DNA from 2 places in the Shewanella sp. Actino-trap-3 genome. Region 1 is predicted to be linked to the other one. Evidence: predicted binding sites of a transcription regulator. Region 1 holds the regulator's gene; the other holds the start of a gene.
The links. The regulator sigma-54, encoded in region 1, starts transcription at its own class of promoters, with help from an activator protein. The targets are predictions, from matches to a motif close to GTTGGCACGNNNNTNGNNT.

Region 1 (11,333 bases):
CCAGTACCGGCATGGTGTGATTGGTAGGATTTTCAAATAACAGTGCGGGGCCACCCGATCGTAAAACACGATCAGCGATTTCCGTCATTTCTAAATGAGGGTCAACAGGATAGCTAATGCGCTTTAACTCACCATTTGCTTCCAAATGATCGATGAAGCTGCGTAAATCTTTAAAACTCATGTTTACCGCCTGTAAATCAAATCCAATATGGCGCGCACTATAGCATTTTTCTAATATAGGGTTAACCAATTTGATAGACCTATATTACTGATATCGACTTTAGCTATACTTAGGCTAAAATGGTAATAGTCAATAATGTGGTAGAGGTGACTTATGCGAACGAATAAGCAGTGGACTTTGATGCCATTATTCGGGCTTGGTTGTGTTGTTATACTCAGTATGGCGAGTTCAGCCAGTGCTCAGCCGTCGTTAGCGAATGAGTATTCTAATCGTGTTTCGCATTCTGTCGGCTCTCAACATAATCATTATCGCCAACACAATAATCATCACCGAAATCGTGATCCTTGGCGTTGGGGATTTGGTTGGGATCAAGGCTGGGGAGTTAACCGGCATTGGGGCCCAAGTATCGGAATTAGTTTAAGTCATGGCAACAACTGGCGATATGGCTCATATTGGGGAAATGGTTATTCCCGTAGAAATAACAACGGTTTTTATCCCTATCAACATCAGTTAACTAGCGGATATCAGCCACAAAATATTAAGCTTATCGACACCATTGTTGCGCCTCAACAGCGGACTACGACCCATATTGAGTATGCTTCGGGCTTAAGCCACCTACCTGCAAATGCTAAAGTGATCCAGCGTGCGAACGGGACAGTCTATGAGTGGCAAGGGGTTGAATATTATTTTGATTGGAACACTCAAACCTATGAGGTTGCTAAAGCAGAGACACCATGATTGCTGGTATAGAAACAAAATTCTATGCTACCGTCTGCTTTAGCTTGATACATTGCAGTATCAGCTGCGCTGATTAGCTCCCGACTATTTAAACCATGCTTAGGCAGTATACTAATCCCAATACTCGCCCCCACGTGTAAAATATGTTGGCCGATGATAATAGGTTGCTTAATACAGTCCAATAGCTGGTGTATTTTATGTTCTATATCGATAGGCCCGGTGATCATATCGAGCCATACGATAAATTCATCTCCTCCGAATCGACCGACCATATCGGTTGCTCGCAAGTTGTTTACTAAGCGTGAGGCTATGATCATTATAACGTCATCGCCAATACTGTGGCCGAGTGAATCGTTAATGTCTTTAAATTTATTCAAATCAAGAAACAATAAAGCTGCTTGATCCTCGCCACGTAAATCTCTTGCGATCGCAGTATCTATTTTTTTTATAAACGCACGACGATTGTAAATCCCTGTTAGTTCGTCATGTTCAGCTAGGAAAATGAGCCTGTCTTGTTGTTCGATCAGTTTGTGGGTTTGACTGTCTACTTCTTGTTTTAACTCTTCTTTTTTGATCGTAATTTGGGCGAGTGATTGTTTCATTTTATTAAAGTTATCGGCAAGTGCAGATAACTCATCGGTATCAGTGAAATTAATCTGGCTGGTTAAATCCCCAGCAGCAAGCGCGTTCATCCCTTGTTTAAGTGAAGCTAATCCTTTTTTAAATCGAATCAGCGTCATAAAAGACCATGCCGTAACCAAAATCGCGAGTAGTAACAGTACGGCTCCAACGAGGTATAATAATTTTTGCTGTGTTTGACTCGCTCATTTCTGTCGGAACTAATTGATTGTCGATGGCCCATTGGCTTTGAATTTGAATGTTAGAAAAAAGTGCATTACTGAGGGATAATCTAAAAGTATAGTCATTCCAAGAATATTGCAGTTGGGAAGGATCGATATTCAAGATGCGACTAATGTCTACCTGAGCAAGATCTGAGTGTGTATGAATATAGTCTATTGCGTCATTAATTGCTTTGAGTAGAGCTAACTTTTCTGAGGCTGATAACGTCGTTTGTTTAAGCTCGATTAAGTTAAAGGATAAGTGATATAGACCGCGGCTATTGATGACTTTTGTATTTGAGGTTATTTGTTGTGTTAACAAATAACTTAATGGCTCCCAAGCTGAAATAATATCAACTTCATTATTTAATAATGCTGGAATAAGCTGATCTGCACGTAAATAAATGCGCTCGATAGGCTGTTGAGTTTTATTATACATAATCAGTAAACTATCGAAAAAAAACTCACTAGCACTGCTTTTTACTATCCCTACGCGGACGTTGGCTAGATTATTCAGCTGATGATATTTTTGCGGTACTAGGCTAAGTAATTTGAGATCGTTATCTGATTCGACAAAACTGGCTAATACGGAAAAGTTTGTTTGTTTAAAACTATTAAACATCACCACAGTTTCAGAGGCAGTGGCGAGATCCACTTGTTTATTGAGCAGCGCATTGAAGCATTTCACCCCACCATCTAATCTAACTAACTCAATATTAAGATTATTACGCTTAAAATAACCTTGTTGTTCGGCAATAAAAAAGGGTGCAGAAAGTGGCGTATTAGAAACAGCAATTTTAATCGGACCCTTTGCGGTTAAGGTCTCGATGGATGAGTTTTGATTAAGATCACAACCCGCAATGCCAATCGCGATTAGGCTCCAAAAAATAATCATTAACACTTTGTGCATAAGTGAGATTTCAGTCAAAAGATAAATAATGTTAAGTGTAGTTAATGTATTATTTTTTGTGAGAAATATTGGTCAATATAATCGTTTTTTTTTAATATTATCAATTAATAACGGAAATACTAAGCTTCTCGTTAATCATTAATTTACTGAGTAAAGTGATACATAGTGGCAACCATTGTGAAAATAAATATTATTTACCATTTGATTCAGATACTTATTTGTTAAATTAGTGAGACGATCACTGATGGCCACCGAGCCATAACGGCTATATTTCGGTTAAGCTGTTTTATGCATGAGCAGAGAATGAATTCGATTGGTATTACTCCGACTAAGGTTAACTTATGAGTATGAAAAAGCCCCAATGCATCCTTTGCATTGGGGCTTTTGTTTGCATAGTTTATTTATATTATTATTTATGCTGCGATGGTATCACCACCCTAACGCAATCATTGAGTATCAATTGAAGCTTTAGGGCGTTGCTCAAGCTCATTATTATTATTTTAGCTTTGAGCTATCAGCCAAAGGCTGAAATAAAAATGACGTTATTGGCTATTACATCTGGGGAACCAATAACGCCTGAACTGTCAATAAAGCGGCAAGGATGCAAGTATTTTGCGCTTATTATTAGAATGTTTGTTGCTCTGTTATCAACTTGCTGGGGGACGAGTTGCTAACACTATCAAACATCCTTGCCAAAACGGTTTTGATATTTAGCTCTGTTAATGGTGACAATCGCGCCGTCAATGGCTAAAGCTAAAACACCTTATTAAAAATGACGTTATTGGATAATAGAGTCTGGGGACCCAATAACGCCTTAACTGTTATGTTAGCCGACTTCCTTAACGACTAACGGTGGAGCAATAAAGCGGCAAGGATGCAAGTATTTTGCGCTTATTATTAGAATGTTTGTTGCTTTGTTATCAACTTGCTGGGGGACGAGTTGCTAACACCATCAAACATCCTTGCCAAAACGGTTAACTGAATTTCCAGTCATTATTGCTTAAGATAGTTTAAACGCTATCTCAAGCGTATATGCTTAGCTTGCCATCGTATGTAACTGTTGACTTAGCTGAGTGATTTTTTGTTGTAAATGGGCTATTTCTGACACGATAGCGCTTTTGCTTCTCATTTGGCGAAGATCATTACTTCTTACCCATTGGTAAACGGTTTTAGCTGATACACCGTATTGCTTTGCTACATCAGACAATAATCTGTTATGGTTTTTGACTTCATCAATTACTTGTCTTTGTAATTCCACTGGATACTGTCTCGCATTTGACATACTCATCAAATAACCTCCTGCTGATTTATTTATGTTTGCCTGAGCGAGTTTCAACATCATCCCACTGGCTGCAACCGAGATGCGCTAAGAAAAAAATATTTTGTCGGCATTGTTGAACGATATTATTGAGCATGATACTGACCGATTTAATCTGACGACTTAAGTTTATTTTCTTCATCGCTATCTCCTACAAGTACAATGGAATGCTTTACAATAAAACTACCTCTTAGTGGGTATGAGTTGTTATATGGAAACTTTGTGCCAACGTTATATAAAAATTTAAGTTGTTATTTATCAAGTATTTAAGTTTTTGTTGTCAATGGGTTATTACTAACCTATTGGTTAGTTTGGTGCAATTGCACTAAATTGGTGAAAGATGCTATGGCGATTATTTATCGCTGAAGTGGTCGATGCTGCACAGTATGGATGACCAATATGGCAGCAAAAGGCCATCTTAATGACAAGATGAGCAAGGCGTTATAGTCGAATGAGTTATTCCGAGTGGATGGTTTAAAAAATCATACAAGGAGTGGGTTTGATGATATGGCTTCAATGGACGTCATCTTGGTAAGTGATCCGGGCGTGAAGACGCATGTTAAACAGGCTAGCGATGTATGGCGGGGGCGAAGTCGTCCGGGGAATTGCGCTAGAGTTTGCAATTTTCACTGGACGACATGATGTGCACCAATCAAATGAATGAGCTAGTGGATTAAGAACAATGTGGCTAGGCCTAAAAATGCAAATAAGCCAACCACATCTGTCACCGTGGTTAATACCATGCCACCGGCTAATGCTGGGTCAATATTTAACTTTTTTAACATTATTGGAATAGTGGCGCCAGCAAAGCCTGCAACCGTCATATTAATCAGCATAGCACAACCAATTAACCCTCCTAACGCGATGTCATCTTTCCACAGCCATACTGCAAAAAATACCAATATAGACCACATTAAACCGTTTAATAATCCAATGCTGAGTTCTTTACCAATCAACCAACGTGAGTTACTTTGGCCAATATGCCCAAGTGCAATACCACGGATCACCAGTGCTAAGGTTTGATTACCGGCAACCCCGCCCATACTCGGAACTATGGTCATTAAAATCGCGATGGTGGCAAATTGCTCTAAGGTGCCTTCGAACATGTTACTGACAGACGAGGCAAGTAACGCAGCAAATAAGTTAATCGTTAACCACAGGGAGCGTCTTAGCGTACTTTTTAGCACTGGGCCAAAGGTATCCTCATCATCATCCATCCCTGCCATCCCCATCATTGAATGCTCGGCATCTTCGCGGATCACATCGATAATGTCATCGATGGTGATCCGGCCAAGCAATTTTGCTTGGCTGTCGACGACTGGGGCGGATAGCCAATCGAGTCGTTCAAATTTTTGGGCTACATCTTTATCAGACATCTCAACCGGAATACTTTCTAACTCTGTGTCCATAATGCTTCGGACGGTTACGCTTGGATCGCAGGTTAATAAATCGACTAATCTTACTCCGCCTAAAACATGATCTTGACGGTCAACAACATATAAGGTGTCGGTAGTATCGGGTAAGTTTCCCCGTTGACGTAAATAACGTAATACCACTTCGATATTGACATCGGGTCGTAAGGTGACGGTATCGGTGTTCATGATACTGCCTGCAGTATCATCAGGGTAGCGCAGTGCTTGTTCTACTCTATCCCTGTCCTGGCTGCGCATTGACTTGAGTACTTTCTTGTAAACTCCATCGGGTAAGCTGCGAAGAATATAGGCGAGATCATCTGTGTCCATACCTATTGTGGCCTGGGCGAGCTTTTCTGGTGTCATGCTGCTAATGAGTGAATCTTTAAGCTCTTCACCTAATTCGTCAAGAATTTCACCCGCATATTGTTGGTCAATCAGTTGCCATAACACTTGTCGGTTTTTGGGGGGTGATGATTCGAGAATTAGGGCGACATCGTTAGGTGACATGGTGTGCAACATGTTACGAGCATGAACAAACAAACCACTGTCTAGCGCTTGAACGAGTTGATTGAGGCGTTGTTCGGTTATCTCATTATCTAGGTACTCTTTACCCATATATCTACTTCCTATTCATCATACTTATATCATCAAGTATGTAATCATTCTGGGCTGCTCAGGTTTTTCTGTTTAAGGCGTATTGGTGCAATAATCGTTGTCTGCTTGTAAGACAATGTAACGCCAAAATGGGATACTTGAGTCGTTTCCTTTGGACGAAATTATGCATGGTCTACGCTGCTATACATCATATTGACGGACGACTACACGGATGCAGAGTCAAACTGGATCCGTTGCTGAAAGCGGCGATATATGTATTATGTTAAACGCTAAACTCCCGCAGAGTGAACTGATACTTAATCAGATGGGTATCAACTGCGTGAGATAAACTTAAGGGCTAATATTATCGAGGGACTGATGTCTACCGTTGAGCATCAATGTCGTGACAGTTTGGTTAGGCCACGTGTAATAAGAATAATAGTGGATTAAAAAGTGAGTGACTCGCGAATCGTACTCTTCACTAATTTAACAAGATTCATCAAATTTAGCATTAATCAGATCACACACTGCATTTAATGCTACTTCGGCATCTGGGCCCTTTGCGGTCACGGTGATCATTTTCCCTATTCCACTTTCAAGCATTAATAACCCGAGCACACTTGCGGCACTGGCGTTTTTTTCGCCCTGAGTTAAGGTGATGTTCGCGTCAAAATCGGCGGCTAATACCGCGAGTTTTGTTGCTGCACGGGCATGTAATCCTAATTTGTTGGAAATGGTAACTTGGCGTTCAAGTTTGATCATTCATGCAATCCTATGCTCACTTAGCGGTTAGTTCACTTATACTTAATTCTCTGTGGCGAGCATTAACAGTGTGTTTACTGCCTTGCCTAAATCGTTTTGCTAATTGGTCTGCAATATATACCGACCGATGCTGGCCACCCGTACAACCAATCGCGATAGTCAGGTAACTGCGATTGTTACGTTCTAGATGTGGCATCCAGGTTTCAAATAGGTTTTCAATTTGCCAAATGAACTTGTTGACCAATGGCTGACGCCCTAAAAATTCTTGTACGGGTTCGTCTAATCCTGTCATTGGGCGCAATTCTATTTCCCAGTGTGGATTGGGCAAAAAACGTACATCAAACATAAAATCCGCTTCAGTCGGCATGCCGTGCTTAAAGCCAAAAGACTCAAAGTTAATCACTAATTCTTTATCGACACTGCCTAATAGTATTTGCCTAACTTGGTCGCTTAACTCGTAGATATTTAGCGCCGAAGTGTCAATGTAATGGTCAACAATTTTTGCGGTAGGCTCAAGTAAACGGCCTTCTAATTTGATCGCTTCTTGCAGTGAAATATGATTTTTAGATAACGGGTGCAATCGGCGTGTTTCGCTGTAGCGTTTAAGTAACACTTTATCATTGGAATTTAGAAAGAAGCTGATAATTTCAGTGTCATGTTCAAGTAGGGCTAATTGGTCTTGAAGCACTTTGCCTTGTTCAGCAATGTTGCGGACATCAACACTAATCGCAACTAAATCATTACTGCCCTTGAGCTGAGCGAGTAATGTGCCAATGAGGGGTAGAGGCAAATTATCGACACAATAATATCCTAGGTCTTCTAATACTCTTAAGGCAACGGATTTCCCTGAACCTGAACGTCCCGATACTATGACAAGTTTCATGCAGTTATAACCCGATAAAGTTCTGTTGCGTTGTGGCTTTTGCGAAGCTGTTTCAATATTTGCTTATCGCTGAGCTTTTTAGCCATACTCGATAACGTGCCTAAATGTTGTTGGCACTGGTCTGCAGGTACTAACAAAGCAAATAAAATATCCACGGGCTGCTTATCAATTGCATCAAAGGCAATGGCTTCTTCACATTTAACAAATATCGCGATGGGGTGATCGATGGTCGTTAATCGACCATGAGGTATCGCAATGCCATTTCCTATACCTGTGCTACCCATTTTTTCTCTCGCTAATAGGCTTTCAAAAACCTCTTGCGAAGACAGGGTTGGATACTGGGCAGCGACTAAATTGCTGATGAGTTCCAGTACTTTTTTCTTACTGCCCGGTGTGGCACAGGTAGTGCATTCCGGCTGCAGAATGGTACAAAGTTCCATCGTTAGTGTTTTGTATACTTCTCTTTGTGTTTAATTACCTGACGGTCGAGTTTATCGATCAGGGCGTCTATTGCAGCATACATATCAGTATTTTCTGACATAGCAAAAATCTCTGCGCCATTAACGTGGATTTTGGCTTCTGCTTTTTGTTGTAATTTTTCTACATGGAGTACAACGTGTACATTATGGATCTGATCGAAGTGTCGTTCAAGCTTTGAAAATTTACCATTAACATACTCACGTAAAGATTCTGTTATTTCGACATGACGTCCAGTCAGATTTATATCCATAGAAAATCCTCCACAACCTTGTAGGTTATAAACTCTTACGTTGGTTTGAGGGCGGGATTAGCATTGCTTCTCGGTATTTTGCAATCGTACGACGAGCAACGTTTATGCCTTGTTCTGCCAGAAGTTGAGCCATTTTACTGTCACTCAATGGTTTTTTCTGGTTTTCTGCGGCAACCAGCTTTTTGATAAAAGCACGAATTGCTGTTGATGAGCATTCCCCGCCATCGTCAGTGCTGACATGGCTAGAGAAGAAGTACTTTAGTTCAAATAGTCCACGTGGGGTGTGCATATATTTTTGTGTGGTGACTCGTGAAATTGTCGATTCATGCATTTCTACTGCTTCAGCGATATCATTTAGCACCATAGGTTTCATGGCTTCTTCACCGTATTCAAAGAAGCCTTGCTGAAATTGCACAATGCAATTTGCCACTTTGAGTAGAGTATCATTGCGGCTTTCGATACTTTTAATAAACCATTTAGCCTCTTGCAAATGGCCTCGAATAAATTGACTGTCAGACTGATTTTTACTGCTTCTAGCCATGGCAGCGTATTGCTGATTAACGCCAATTTTGGGCATATTGTCTGGGTTTAACTCTACAACCCAACGGCCATTTTTCTTTAGTACCGTGACATCGGGAATAACGAATTCGTCTTCGGTGGCGGTGATCAATAAGCCTGGACGAGGATTGAGTGATTGGATTAGGGTGATGGCGTCACGTAACTCATTTTCTTTTAGCTTAGTTTTGCGCATCAATAATCTAAAATCACGCCCAGCAATTAAGGTTAAATAGTCTTTAATTAGCAAACGGGCATTATCGATATAGGGTGTGGTGTTAGAGAATTGCGCTAATTGGATCAATAAACATTCACTTAAATCACGTGCAGCAACACCAACGGGATCAAAGTGTTGAATTCGTTTTAATACAGCTTCAACTTCATCTAACTCAACATTTTCGTCACCCATGGCTTCGAGAATATCGTCGGTACTTTGGGTTAAATAACCGCGTTCATCCACGGCGTCGATGATCGCTGTGGCAATGGCAAGATCGGTCTCTGAAAATGGAGTGAGATTTTTCTGCCATTCTAAATGTTCATACAGACCTTCGGTGGTTTCACCTTGAAACGGCATGTCATCATCGCGCATGCTAGCACTACCTGAACCTGACATCGGCGAGGCGGTGTACACTTCATCCCATGTAGTATCCATGGCTAAATCATCCATGGTTTCTTTGGTCATAGATTCTGCTGTGTCGACTGTTGAGGTGTCTTTTTCAATATTGACAATGCTGTTGTCACTGAAGTCTGTATCAGCTTGGTCGCGATTTTCTTTTACGGGGTCTTTTGCTTCAGAAAACTCATCTTCTATTTCAAGTAATGGATTTGAATCCAATGCTTGTTGGATTTCTTGCTGTAGCTCCAATGACGATAATTGCAGTAAGCGAATGGCTTGCTGCAATTGTGGGGTCATGGTTAAGTGTTGACCCATTTTAAGTTGGAGTGACGCTTTCATTTACCGCTTATCCCTAGATGATTTCCATAAAAGTGACAATTTATAAAACTGTAATGGATTGTCACGTACATCAATGATGTTTAACGCTGTTTAGATATCGTTCAATCAAATGAGTTAGATAGACTAAAGGCCCGTAAAGTAACTATAGCTTGAATTGTTCACCTAAGTACACCGCCCGAACTTGTTGATTGCTCAATACCTCATCAGGTGTGCCTTCGGCAATTAAATTACCTTGGCTGACGATATAAGCTCGCTCACAGACATCTAACGTTTCACGTACGTTATGGTCGGTAATTAATACTCCTAGACCTCGGCTTTTAAGTTGTTGAATGATTTTTTTTATGTCGATGACAGAAATCGGATCAACACCAGCAAAGGGCTCATCGAGTAAAATAAATTTTGGATTGGCGGCTAAAGCGCGCGCAATTTCAACACGACGACGTTCACCACCCGATAACGACATGCCTAGGCTGTCTCGAATATGGGTAATATGGAACTCTTCTAATAGATGCTCAAGCTGTTCAATACGTTGGTCTGTACTGAGTTCTTTGCGCGTTTGCAACACGGCCATAATGTTGTCATACACTGTGAGTTTACGGAAAATACTGGCTTCTTGTGGTAAGTAACCAATGCCTTTGCGAGCTCGCAGATGCATAGGATCGTCAGTGAGATCGTCATCATCAATTAAAATTCGACCCTTATCACTTTTCACTAGGCCGACAACCATATAAAAGGTGGTTGTTTTACCTGCACCATTGGGGCCTAAAAGCCCAACAATTTGGCCTGTTTTAACCGTTAAACTGACATCTTTAACAACTTGACGATCTTTATAGCTTTTAGCCAGATTTTCAGCGGTTAAGGTTATTTGGGTCATGGTTTGATCTGCTTTTTAACTGGGATTTCAGGGAGTTTTTGCTTTGGCGCAGACTCGTCTTGGAAATTCTCAGGTTGAATAATGGTGATAACCCGATCTTGCCCTGTGCCCGAACTTTCAGCAATAAGCTCTTGCGCATTGATGTTGTACTTAATTCGATTACCGGTCACTTGGCTACCCGATTGATTAAGTTTGGCATTACCTGTCAATGTTAGCGTGGTAGTCGCAAGGTCATAGGATATTTCGTCGGCACTGGCAGTACCAATTTGACCGTCATCTAATTCTTGTGAAAACGTCGCGGGTTTGCCAGTGGCGATAAGTTTCTTACTGGTGCTGTTTTCGGGGGTAAACGCCCGTAATTCATCAGCATTGATATTAATACTGCCTTGGACAATCTTAACCGGACCATTAAAAATGATTTGGTTATTTTTTATGTCAGCAAATTGGCTAACCGCAACAATTTTTAATTCTTGTTTCAGATCACCTTGTTTCGCCGTAGCAGGCAAACTCAACAGGCAAAGCATGCTGCTCAATAAAATAACATTGGCGCGAGTGTGGAGACGATTAATGTGGCTCATA
Region 2 (11,333 bases), 2.5 Mb from region 1:
CTGTTGGGCTTGATTTATTGTTATTACTTATTGAAGTACAGATAGTGGCTGTTAGTGGCTATTATTTTCAAACTTGGTTTAAGTCAATATTGATGCCTGCCTATAAGTTATTAGGTAACGTGGACCCTTACTTTTTCATCCCAACAAGGGCTTTAGTTGCCAAGTACCCGATGATTTTGTGCCATGCAGTGCCCTTTTTAATGTTGCTCATTATCGGTGCAACAGTCGTTAAACCTGTGATTGATACGGGTGATATTTGTTAAGTTACTATTGTTGAAAGCTAGAACTGGCTATGCGGCCTCTAGTGAGCCGCATTGCTTGTTTTATCGTTAAAGCAGTGGGCTGAATAAGTAAAAAAACTGTTCCACTAATCGTTTGATCAAAGGTCTTTTGCGCCACTGACGAGCATCCATTTTTATCGAGTTGGCCATATATTGATGTTGGACTTGACTGAGGGACTGAGTAAATTCTACATTGTCTACAGAAAGAGTGACTTCGAAGTTAAGCCACAGGCTGCGCATATCAAGGTTAACAGTACCGATTAGACTATGGTGCAGATCAATTACGACTGACTTTGTGTGCAGCAAGCCGCCACCAAAACGATGAATATTTACGCCCGCATTAAGTAATTCACCAAAGAAAGGCCTGCTTGCCCATTCCACCATCAGTGAGTCGTTTTTGTCGGGTATGATTAAATTAACCTGTACACCACGCAAGGATGCAGCAGTCAACGCAAAGAGTAGGTTTTCACTGGGCACAAAATAAGGGCTGGTGATGGTGATACTGTGTTTCGCTTGATAGATACTCAGCAATAAAACTTGCTGGATCATGTCCTCAGGCATGCCAGGTCCAGAAGGGATGACTTGAACCATGTCGGATGCTTTATCTTCATGGGGATAACATTTTGGAGGCTCAGGTAACATTCTTTGGTCGGTTTCGGTTTCCCAATCCCACGCGAAAATACAATTAAGCACTGGCACATTGGAGCCGGTGATCCTGACCATAACATCTATCCACTCACCCACTCCGGCACTTTGATTAAAAAACTTGGGATCAATGAGATTCATTGAACCGGTATAACCGATTTGGTTGTCTATCACGACTATTTTACGGTGAAGTCGGATGTCGAGCCGGCGGAATAACATACGTACAAGAGAAACGGATAGCGCCGAAATAATAATTATGCCTGCATCGCGCATCAATTTTGGCCACTTGCTGTTAAAAAATGTTCGGCTTCCTGCTGCATCTAATAAGATTTTTACTGCCACATCACGTTGAGCGGCTTGGATAAGGACTTGGGCAACTTGGTCAGCAAGTCCACCGGGATGCCAAATATAGAACTCTACATGAATCGACGTCTGTGCTTGTTGGATATCTTGGATCAGGGTGGTTAAAATTGTGTCGGGTGATGATTTAAGCGTGAGTTGATTATTGGATAATGTCGGGATCCCGAGGCGTTTTTCGCATAATTGGCTTATGGTAATGGTGTAATCATTTAAATTTTGCGGACGATATTGCTGGGTAGTGAAAAGCCCGCTAAGCCATTTCCGATAGGGGATATACATTTCTTTGGCTCTGGCTGCGCGCTTCTTACCAAGGTTCAGCTCGCCAACGAGAAAATAAAGCACAATGCCTATGATGGGGACCACATAGATAAGCATCATCCAAGCTAAGGATACACCCACAGAGCGCCGTTTATAGACAATACGAGTGGTGATCCCGGCAATGATCAGCCAATAGGCTAACACGCTGATTAACGTTAATACTTTGTAAAGCTCAACCATAGCAAGCCAGTGGATCAATCATGCAGAAAAAGATATATTTATCATATCAGGTTTCAAACTATTTGATCTACCATCTACCATCTACCATCTACCACCTGCCATCTGTACGGCTGGGTATATCAAACAGTTTGTTTTATTATAAAGGTGCTAGTCTTAATCAAACTAATGTTAACCAAGCTCAAGCATAACGTTCAAACATCACCCGTAAAATGAATAGAGGTATCGTCAATCGGCATTTTTCGCTCAAAGCCAACATCAACAACAAGATTGCAACCAAAGCACAAGCTGCTAGGGCTTACTCGATGGGGGAGTCTTGTTATCGTCATATTAATAATGACGACAGTAGTGGTTGTGCCATTTTTTATTCAATTTGCGACTAAACCTCAGGTGATTAATAGTGAGCAAGAGTCGTTTGCTGCTCAATGTGTTGATGCCATACCTAAAGCCAATTTGGATATGGATGGTCAACTGGCTGTCGCGAGCTGGAATATCTATAAACAGCAAAATGCAGGCTGGCAAACGCTGTTAAGCCAACTGGCCAAGCAGAATCAATTATTGTTGCTGCAAGAGGTCAAGTTATCTGACAAGTTTCAACAGTGGCGCCAACAAAACCAGCAGCAATTGGCGATGGTACAAGCCTTTCGTCAAGGTGATATACCGCTTGGTGTAATGAATATGTCTGACGTTGCAGCGAGTCAAAGTTGTGGATATTTGACGGCCGAACCCCTAATTCAATTTCCAAAGTCGAGTCTGTTAAGTTACTTCCCCTTGTCCAATGGTGAAACCTTGCTAGTGGCAAATCTACACAGTATTAACTTTGAATACGCTCTAGATAGTTACACTGAGCAGTTACAGCAGCTGTTACCGGCATTGAGAGCCCACAAAGGCCCAATCATTTTCGGTGGTGATTTAAATACATGGCGCTCCGCTAGATTGTCCATGTTAGCTCAGACGACGAAGGCATTAGGGTTGAAAGAGGTAACACCAGCAGAAGACACCCGAACAACTGTGATGGGCTACCCCATTGACCACCTTTATTTCCGGGGACTGACGTTAGAGTCTGCAAGGGTGATCACCACCCAAACATCGGATCATCATCCTTTGTTGGCACAGTTTAGATTAGGCGAAAGTTAAACCACATAGCTTATGGTGATTTTGGTTTTTTTTGCGAACAGTGCTCACTATGGTTAAATTATTAACGTATTGATAAAACTTAATTAAAATTAAAAATTCGAATGTAGAAAACACAGCGCTCTAAATCGTTCACGTTTAAATCTCAATAGGGAACGCCTACAAAGTTTACCTATGGCGCATCATTTTTTGCTCACGTTAGCACGGTAAGAGCATAATATTACATTATGCTCTCCCTGCTATTCTCTTCATTTTGGTACATCTGAATCTTATCTTTAAGTCGTTTTTCGAGTAAAAAAGTGTTGGGTCACTGCTTTATCTAATCTGTAGAGAAAACCCCGTGATCAGAGCTAAGCGAAGTCGCGGGGGAATTCACCCTATTACTTCTTATTAAACATAGCTTGACCAGTTTTATCCTTATCGGACCAAAAATTAATATTGAATTGTGCATCAGGGCTTAATTCAATGCGGTGCCAGTACTCTGGCGGGCTGGTGGCAAACTGGCCAGCATTAATCACTACTTTCACTTCTGGCTCAGTCGCTTCGCTGTCTGCAAAACCAAAATACGTGACTACACCTTCCATCACACATAATTGGCCGAAGACACCTTCGGCGGTATTGTGGTGGTTAAGTAGCGCATCAGGCACATTTTTAGTGGTGAAAAATGGGGTAGAGCGTTGAATGGTCCAGTTTGCTGGAATACGTTGATGAGACATAATTCTCTCCTAAATTGATACATTAGCAGGCTTAGTTGAGCCTACTGGTTTAAATACTAAATACTAAATACTAAATACTAAATTCTAAAGATTAGCTGGCAAGGCTCTCAGTAGTGGGAAGGTGTTTTTCATATGTCCTTCTGTTACCACAAAGCCGATGATCTCTTTTTGCTCGTTATACGCTTTTACTGAGCAACCTAAAGCATCAATATCAACCTGCCAGGATGCAACATCTATGACGGTATTACCGCCTAATTGGATAGGCATTTGCGGCGTTTTAACTTTGACCAGCATAGCAGGCAGTTTCAAATCTGTCGGTTGGCCTAATAAGGTTTTCGCTAACGCATTGGCGCTTAACATAATCGGCTGCAGGTAGGACATCACCTTGCCGTTTATCTCGGCGCAGTCTCCCAAGGCATACACATTATTAACTGAGGTTTGCAGCTGCTGATTAACCACCAAGCCGTTGTTGACCTTGAATCCCGACTTTTGGGCTAAACCCACATTAGCCTTTAACCCCGCCGCTGAAATGACACAATCAACAATATGTGTTTTACCCGAGCTGAGTGTGGCACAAATTCCTGATCCGGTTTGGTTTAAGGAGCTAATGGTGCGGCCAAACTCAAATTCAACACCTGTTTCGGTCATCTTCTTTTGTAATACACTGGCGACTATATCTGGCAGCATCGTTGCCATAAGGCCGTTGCTTGGATCTACAACTACTACGCTTTTACCGCAACGGTTAAGATCCATCGCTATTTCAGTACCGATAATGCCGGCGCCAATCACTAAAATCCGCTGCGCATTCTGTAGCTGCAGCTGCGCAGTTTCAAACTCGCGCAAACTATTTAAGGTGATCACCTTGTCTGTTGCATTACCAAGCATCGGTGGAACAAATGTTTTTGCCCCCGTTGCCAGCACCAATTTTGTGTAAGGGTAGGCGACACCTTTAACAAATACCGCCTGTTGATCGCTATCAATGCAGTCAACCTGAGTAAAAGCATGCAGAGTAATATTATTCTCAGAGGCAAATTCCTGCGCACTGAGGCGAATTAAATCCGCACTGCTTTGTTGATTACTAAATACATGGCTCAAATCAGGCTTATTATAATCGTGGCCCTCATCGAGGGTAAAAACAGTTATGGGTATGTGCTGATCTATGCGCCTAATGGTTTTGATTAACTGATATGAGCCAAAGCCGCTACCAATAATGATGATGGGTGCACTCATGATACTTTCCTTGCTTCAATAGGGATAAATACCTCTTTGCCAAGGCCGCAATCTGGACAGAGAAAGACATCTGGTACTTCGCTCCACGGTGTTCCTGGTTCAACATCTTGATTAGGTTCGCCCAATACTGGCTCATAAACCCAGTTACACACAGTGCATAACATATTTTGTGAATCATCAATTGCCGAAGCAGCACCGCATTCAGGTTTACTTTCCCGAGACTTAGTTGCTGGCTTAGCGGTGGCAGTGGCTTGGTTGTTTTTGGCTAGGGATGCTGGTGAAATGGATTTAACATTACTAAGATCATGCCATGCCCAGTTTTTGGCAATCTGTCGCCCATGGTCGCGGCATTCGCGCATGGCTTTACCATCAGGTCGCCATTTTGCTTTTAGGCCCACAATCGTATCAAATCCGGCATCGGTAAGACGGGTGTGAATACGATCGACCGCACCGCCGTTCCAACCGTAGCTGCCAAAGGCACCGGCTTTTTTATCTTTAAAACGCAGGCCGGTGATCTCTTCTAGCATCCCAGCGACTTTCGGCATCATCACATTATTCATGGTAGATGAACCCACTAATATGCCTTTAGAGCGGAACACATTGGCTAAGATGTCATTTTTATCATGGCGGGCCACATTAAAGACTTTAACTGACACCCCAGGATCAACATCGTGGATCCCCTGAGCAATGGCATCAGCCATCATACGGGTATTATTAGACATTGAATCATAAAAAATAGTGATCCTGTCTTCCTGATAATTGTCTGCCCATTTCAGATATTGATGAATAATCTGGGTAGGGTCATCGCGCCACACTACGCCATGGGCGGTGGCAATAATATCAACTGGCAGATTAAAGCTCAGCACCTCGTTAATTTTAGCGGTAACCAGTGAGCTAAACGGAGTTAAAATATTGGAGTAATAACGTAAACATTGGTCCATCAATTCAATCTGATCAACCTCATCGTTAAACAAATGCTCATCGCAGTAATGTTGACCGAATGCATCGTTACTAAACAATACGGCATCTTCGGTTAGATAAGTCATCATACTGTCTGGCCAATGCAGCATAGGTGTTTCAATAAACACCAACTGCTTGCCGTTACCGATATCTAGCGTGTCGCCGGTTTTGACGATATTGAAATGCCATTCTGGATGATGATGTAAGCCTGTAATGGAATCGATAGCATTTTCGGTACAGTAAATCGGGGTGTTGGGGATTTTAGCCATCAGAGCCGCTAACGCGCCTGAATGATCTTCTTCAGCATGATTAATAACAATGTAATCAATCTTATCTAGGTCAATTTCCATCTCAAGATTTTGAATAAACTGCAGGCTGAAACGGTGGTCAACGGTATCGATTAAGACATTTTTTTGTTCACGAATAAGATAACTATTGTAACTCGTCCCTTTGGTGGTTTTATATTCAGTGCCATGAAAGTCCAATATTTCCCAATCACGTTGGCCAACCCAGTCGATATTATTTTTAATGTGAATTGTCATATTTACACCTGTATTAAATTGAAAAGTTACAAATTCATAAAGTTAAATATATTAATGCAGACTGCATGCCAACTAGTTAAATAGCTGATTAAATAGTTAATTATTTCAATTAAAGTTGAGTAATTGTCATATTAACAATCCTAAAAGGTGTCTTAATAACACTTGCGTGTCAAAATGACATGTTTAAGGTGGCATCCTCTCAAGAGTCTAATAAAGACCTGATCACTGGCCGCCTAGTCTTTGGTCACCCTTATTCGCTTAGTGGTAATGAATCATGGCTAGACCAAGGCACATGATAGTGAGCTTAGAAGAGACTCCTTATGGTAATAACCATGAGTAAGCAGGCCGCTTTTACTGATGTAAACCGGTCATATTACTCAACGCTCATTATCTAGAGCTAAACCTATTGAGAAAAATACCCAATTTATGTGCTGGTATAGTTATAAAAGGCTATCGTAATGAATGCTGAAAGAGGCTATGTTATTGATTATAAGAATGGCTTGGGTTAGTGACTAGCAAGGCTAGAAAAGGTCGCTGTACAATGACAGCCTATGCCTATCAACTGTTGAGACTGGATGATTTTTTAGTAATTAGGTACTTAATGTATGGATTTGGCTATTGTCTGAATGTTACTCGAGTCTTTCATTTCGGTTTTAGTGATAGCTCATTTGGCACAAGCTTTAGATGAGCCTAGTGTTTATAAACTCAATTACAACGCGTATACAAGACTAATAGCATCGAAAGGATGCGTAAATATTTGGATAAAGGTGAAAAATATGTCAATCACATTGATAGTTATTCTGGTTCTGGTGGCACTGGTGTTTTTTTATGTGACCGGGGTATTTAATAAACTGGTTACGCTGAAAAATCGCTACAAAAATGCCTTCGCACAGATCGAGGTGCAATTAAAACGTCGATATGACTTGATACCTAATCTTGTCGAGACCGCCAAGGGTTATATCAAACATGAACGGGAAACCTTGGAAGCCGTGGTAGAGGCACGTAATACGGCGCAGAATATGTTGTCAAAGGCGGCGGCCGATCCCAGTAACACTGATGCCATAAAAGGACTGAGTGGCGCTGAAAGTAAACTGGGGGAGGCCATGATGAACTTTAACATGGTGATGGAGGCCTATCCCGATCTTAAGGCCAATCAGAATATGCTGCAGTTAAGTGAGGAACTTATCTCCACGGAAAATAAGGTCTCTTTTTCCAGGCAGGCCTTTAACGATCAGGTGATGGCTTATAATACTTATAAACAAACTTTTCCTCCGGTGTTTTTTGCGGCGCGATTTGGTCATGGGCAAGATGCAACATTGTTGGAGTTTGAAGATACTGTGGCCATCCAGGCGGCACCCAAAGTCTCATTTTAGTCATTTTTCTAGGTATGCAACATGAATTTTTTTGAATCCCAGGACCGAGCACGTAAAAACACTTTTCAGTTGATTTTGCTGTTTAGCTTGGCGGTGATCATCCTGATCGTGATGGTTAATCTGCTGGTTATGTTGGCGTTCGGTTTTATCGACAACGCGCAAATGTCAGCGGGTCAGTCTTTTTGGCAGCAAATGGATTGGCGCACTTTTGCCACTATCAGTTCGGCAGTCGTTCTGGTGGTCTTGGGAGGCAGTCTTTATAAAATCATGGCTTTGTCGGCTGGTGGCAAGATTGTTGCCGAAGGGCTAGGGGGACAATTAATCGCACAAAATACCACTGTTCTGAATCAACGAAAATTATTAAATGTGGTAGAGGAAATGGCTATCGCTTCTGGTACGCCAGCACCACCGGTATATTTGTTGGCTGACGAGAACGGTATCAATGCATTCGCCGCCGGTTTCTCCCCCAAAGATGCTGTTATTGGCGTGACTCAAGGAGCGATTGATCACCTAAGTCGCGATCAACTTCAAGGTGTCATAGCTCATGAGTTTAGTCATATTTTTAACGGTGATATGCGCCTAAATATCCGCTTGATCGGTGTTCTTAACGGGATACTGATCCTCGGTATTATTGGTTACCACTTACTGTATTCCACTTCTCGTTCTAGGCGTGGACGGGACAATGGTAAAGGGACCGCAGGAATATTAGCCCTGGCGATTGGGCTCATTGTCATCGGCTTTGCCGGGACTTTTTTTGGCGGCTTAATAAAAGCGGCCGTGAGTCGACAAAGAGAATACCTAGCAGATGCCTCAGCGGTTCAGTTTACCCGTAACCCAGAAGGCATTGCGGGTGCATTGAAACGCATCGGCGGGCTTGAGTTTGGATCTTTGATAGAGGATCCAGGGGCACCTGAAATCAGCCATGCTTTTTTTGCTCAAGGCGTTTCAGGTTTCATGCAAACGTTGTCTGCTACCCATCCTCCACTGGCAAAGCGTATCTTACACATCGATCCCCATTGGGATGGCAAATTTGCCACTGTCGACAAGCTCGAAATAGACCAAAGTGTGCAATCTGGCGATGGAAAAGTATCCAAGGCTCAGCCAGAACTGGCGAAAAAAATGAGCACAATTGCTGCCGGGGCGTCCATAGTTGATGTTGCCAATAGTATTAGTCAAATAGGCAATCCTACGCGGGAAACGGTCGATTATGTTCGGGCGTTAATTGCGCAGTTACCCACTGTCATCAAGGATGCTGCTCGTGAACCCTATGGGGCTCGGGCTGTTGTTTATGCCCTGCTATTGGATAAGGATCAGCAAATTCGGCTTAAACAATTAGCTTATTTACACCAATATGCCGACGCAAATGTTGCCGTTTTTACCCGTAAACTGCTGTCTGAAATAGATAGGTTAGAAGCTGGCTCTCGGCTTCCATTAATTGATATTGCCATCCCAGCTCTCAAACAGTTATCACTGTCTCAGTACCAGATTTTCAGAGTCAATATGGATGCTCTGATTGACATGGATTTTAAACTTGTCTTAAAGGAGTGGACCTTACGTAAAATTCTGTTCATTCATCTGGATGCTCACTTCTTCAAACATCCGCGCAGCCTACTGGCTAGCGTAGATAGCGAGCAACTTAAGCCCGAAATTGCATTGCTGCTATCAGTGTTGACCTATGCCGGTCAGCAAGAACAGGTTGTCAGAGAGGACGTTTTTATCACCGCGGTAGAAGCATTGGGAATGAGCGAGCTCAAATTAGTTAACGAAAATGCAGTCAAGCTATCAGATCTGGACACAGCGCTACAAAAACTGGAAAAGTTAACTCCTATGGCCAAACCGATGTTATTGCACGCCTGTGCCGTTTGCATCATGCGCGATCAAAAGATAGATCCGGTTGAGGTTGAATTATTACGGGCTTTTGCCGATGTTCTGGCTTGTCCAATGCCACCACTGATCTCTTATGCTTAAGCATTGTATCGCTCAATTTACCTTGAGTATGGATTGCACTCGTTAGCCTTAACTCATAAGAATATGCACCAATAATGGAATGGACCTACCGTTTGCTCGTCTTTTTAATAAGCGACTAGATCATCAAATTAAATGCATCTCCCGCCATATTATTAACGGCGTTGCAATAAACCCATCTAGATAAATGGATCGAAACCTACAAAAAAAGATCGAATTCATTTGGGAAAATGTGCCGCGGCGCACCGGCAATGAAACATTACTTAATGGGAAATAGGTTGGGGCTGATAAGAATTTAGCTAAAAGCTAAATTGAAGGTCACCATTTTAAAAACGGGTAACGGTTAGCTTAAGTCAGAGCCATTACATTTGAGATGGAAATGACACAAGAATGATGAATTAAGAGTGTTGCTGGCATCGCAATGATTTACTGTACCATAGCGAGATTAAGTCAATTTTTTAGACAAAAAATAATAAAATAATAATAATAAAAAATAATAAAAATAGTGGCTTATGCTTTTTAGGTAAAAGGGAATGCAGCCCTCCATTAACCCACTAGCCATCGGCTATTGCTTGACGTCAATACTTGTCTCAATTGGTGCTTTGGCGCGTCGTTAAGTAAAGGCCAACAAAAGAGGCTATTTTAAGGCGCCCCGGGGCATTAAGCGTCTTCGTTTTTATTCTCAGATGCAGTCACTGTCGATGTAGGCAGAGGATTATCGGTGGCCAACGGCAAGGTGAAGTATAAAAACCGCCTCCCAGTGGTATAGTTGGTTAATTTCGTTGCACAACAGGAGACATATTATTTACACACTGTATTGGGATCGCGGTGGGGCCAACATGGCCACTCACGCCGTACTGGAAGAGTTGGGCGTGGCCTACGAGTTGATCGAGATCGATTTGGCTAAACGAATGCAACGTACACCGGAGTACCTGGCGATCAACCCGAACGGCAAGGTGCCCACATTACAGCACCGGGGCGAAATCATTTATGAATCGGCGGCGATCCTGATGTACCTGCTTGACCAGCACCCGAATGCCGGTTTGGCCCCCACACTGCATTCGCCGCAACGAGGGCATTATTACCAATACCTCACTTGGATGTCGAATACCTTGCAGGAAGCGGCTAACCGCTGGGCCCACCCGGAGCACTACGTCGCAGGCGATATCGATTTGACCCCCGTGGTGGATAAAGCAACCCAAGACCTGAGCCGCTGCTGGAGCATCCTCAACGATGATCTGGGCAACAAAGGCCCATGGCTTCTAGGTGACAGACTAAGCGGCGCCGACTTTCATTTGTTTATGGTGGCCTACTGGAGCAGCCGCTATAGCAGTCGAGCGCAAGACTGGCCAAACCTACGCCGCCACATGCAAGCCATGCTTCAACGCGACTCTATCCAACAGATGATGTCTCAGGAGGGACTGACATTGGAATGCTGATCCGAGGGGGGATGGTTCGCGCACTTAATAGAATTTTGCAGTGAATAAGTACCTATGGCCATTAATTCATTATGTTTAACACTCGTGGAGTCCATATACGCAAAGTGGCACAACGCGAGATAGAACTAGGGTGAAAATAATTTTAAGGTAGTGGCCCATTTTTCTTCATAAAGAGCATGTTTCCATTAGGCAA

Region 2: the regulator sigma-54 is predicted to act here: its motif matches at 6,418-6,436, upstream of norV (anaerobic nitric oxide reductase flavorubredoxin).

Annotation. Positions count from the first base shown of each region.
Region 1 covers NZ_PJCE01000001.1:3,847,309-3,858,641, forward strand. Annotated here, with positions in the region: gene ubiD (4-hydroxy-3-polyprenylbenzoate decarboxylase) at 1-181, opposite strand, end outside; gene CXF80_RS16585 (hypothetical protein) at 335-919, shown strand; gene CXF80_RS16590 (diguanylate cyclase domain-containing protein) at 889-1,659, opposite strand; gene CXF80_RS16595 (ABC transporter substrate-binding protein) at 1,640-2,653, opposite strand; gene CXF80_RS16600 (transposase) at 3,705-3,956, opposite strand; gene CXF80_RS20190 (hypothetical protein) at 3,976-4,128, opposite strand; gene mgtE (magnesium transporter) at 4,652-6,016, opposite strand; gene CXF80_RS16610 (HPr family phosphocarrier protein) at 6,482-6,757, opposite strand; gene rapZ (RNase adapter RapZ) at 6,774-7,640, opposite strand; gene ptsN (PTS IIA-like nitrogen regulatory protein PtsN) at 7,637-8,080, opposite strand; gene hpf (ribosome hibernation promoting factor) at 8,083-8,370, opposite strand; gene CXF80_RS16630 (RNA polymerase factor sigma-54) at 8,396-9,880, opposite strand; gene lptB (LPS export ABC transporter ATP-binding protein) at 10,023-10,754, opposite strand; gene lptA (lipopolysaccharide transport periplasmic protein LptA) at 10,751-11,332, opposite strand; gene lptC (LPS export ABC transporter periplasmic protein LptC) at 11,319-11,333, opposite strand, start outside.
Region 2 covers NZ_PJCE01000001.1:1,393,413-1,404,745, reverse strand. Annotated here, with positions in the region: gene CXF80_RS06015 (hypothetical protein) at 1-263, shown strand, start outside; gene cls (cardiolipin synthase) at 330-1,784, opposite strand; gene CXF80_RS06005 (endonuclease/exonuclease/phosphatase family protein) at 2,052-2,918, shown strand; gene CXF80_RS06000 (DUF1971 domain-containing protein) at 3,296-3,631, opposite strand; gene norW (NADH:flavorubredoxin reductase NorW) at 3,716-4,861, opposite strand; gene norV (anaerobic nitric oxide reductase flavorubredoxin) at 4,858-6,363, opposite strand; gene CXF80_RS05985 (LemA family protein) at 7,140-7,736, shown strand; gene CXF80_RS05980 (M48 family metallopeptidase) at 7,758-9,704, shown strand; gene CXF80_RS05975 (glutathione S-transferase family protein) at 10,484-11,140, shown strand.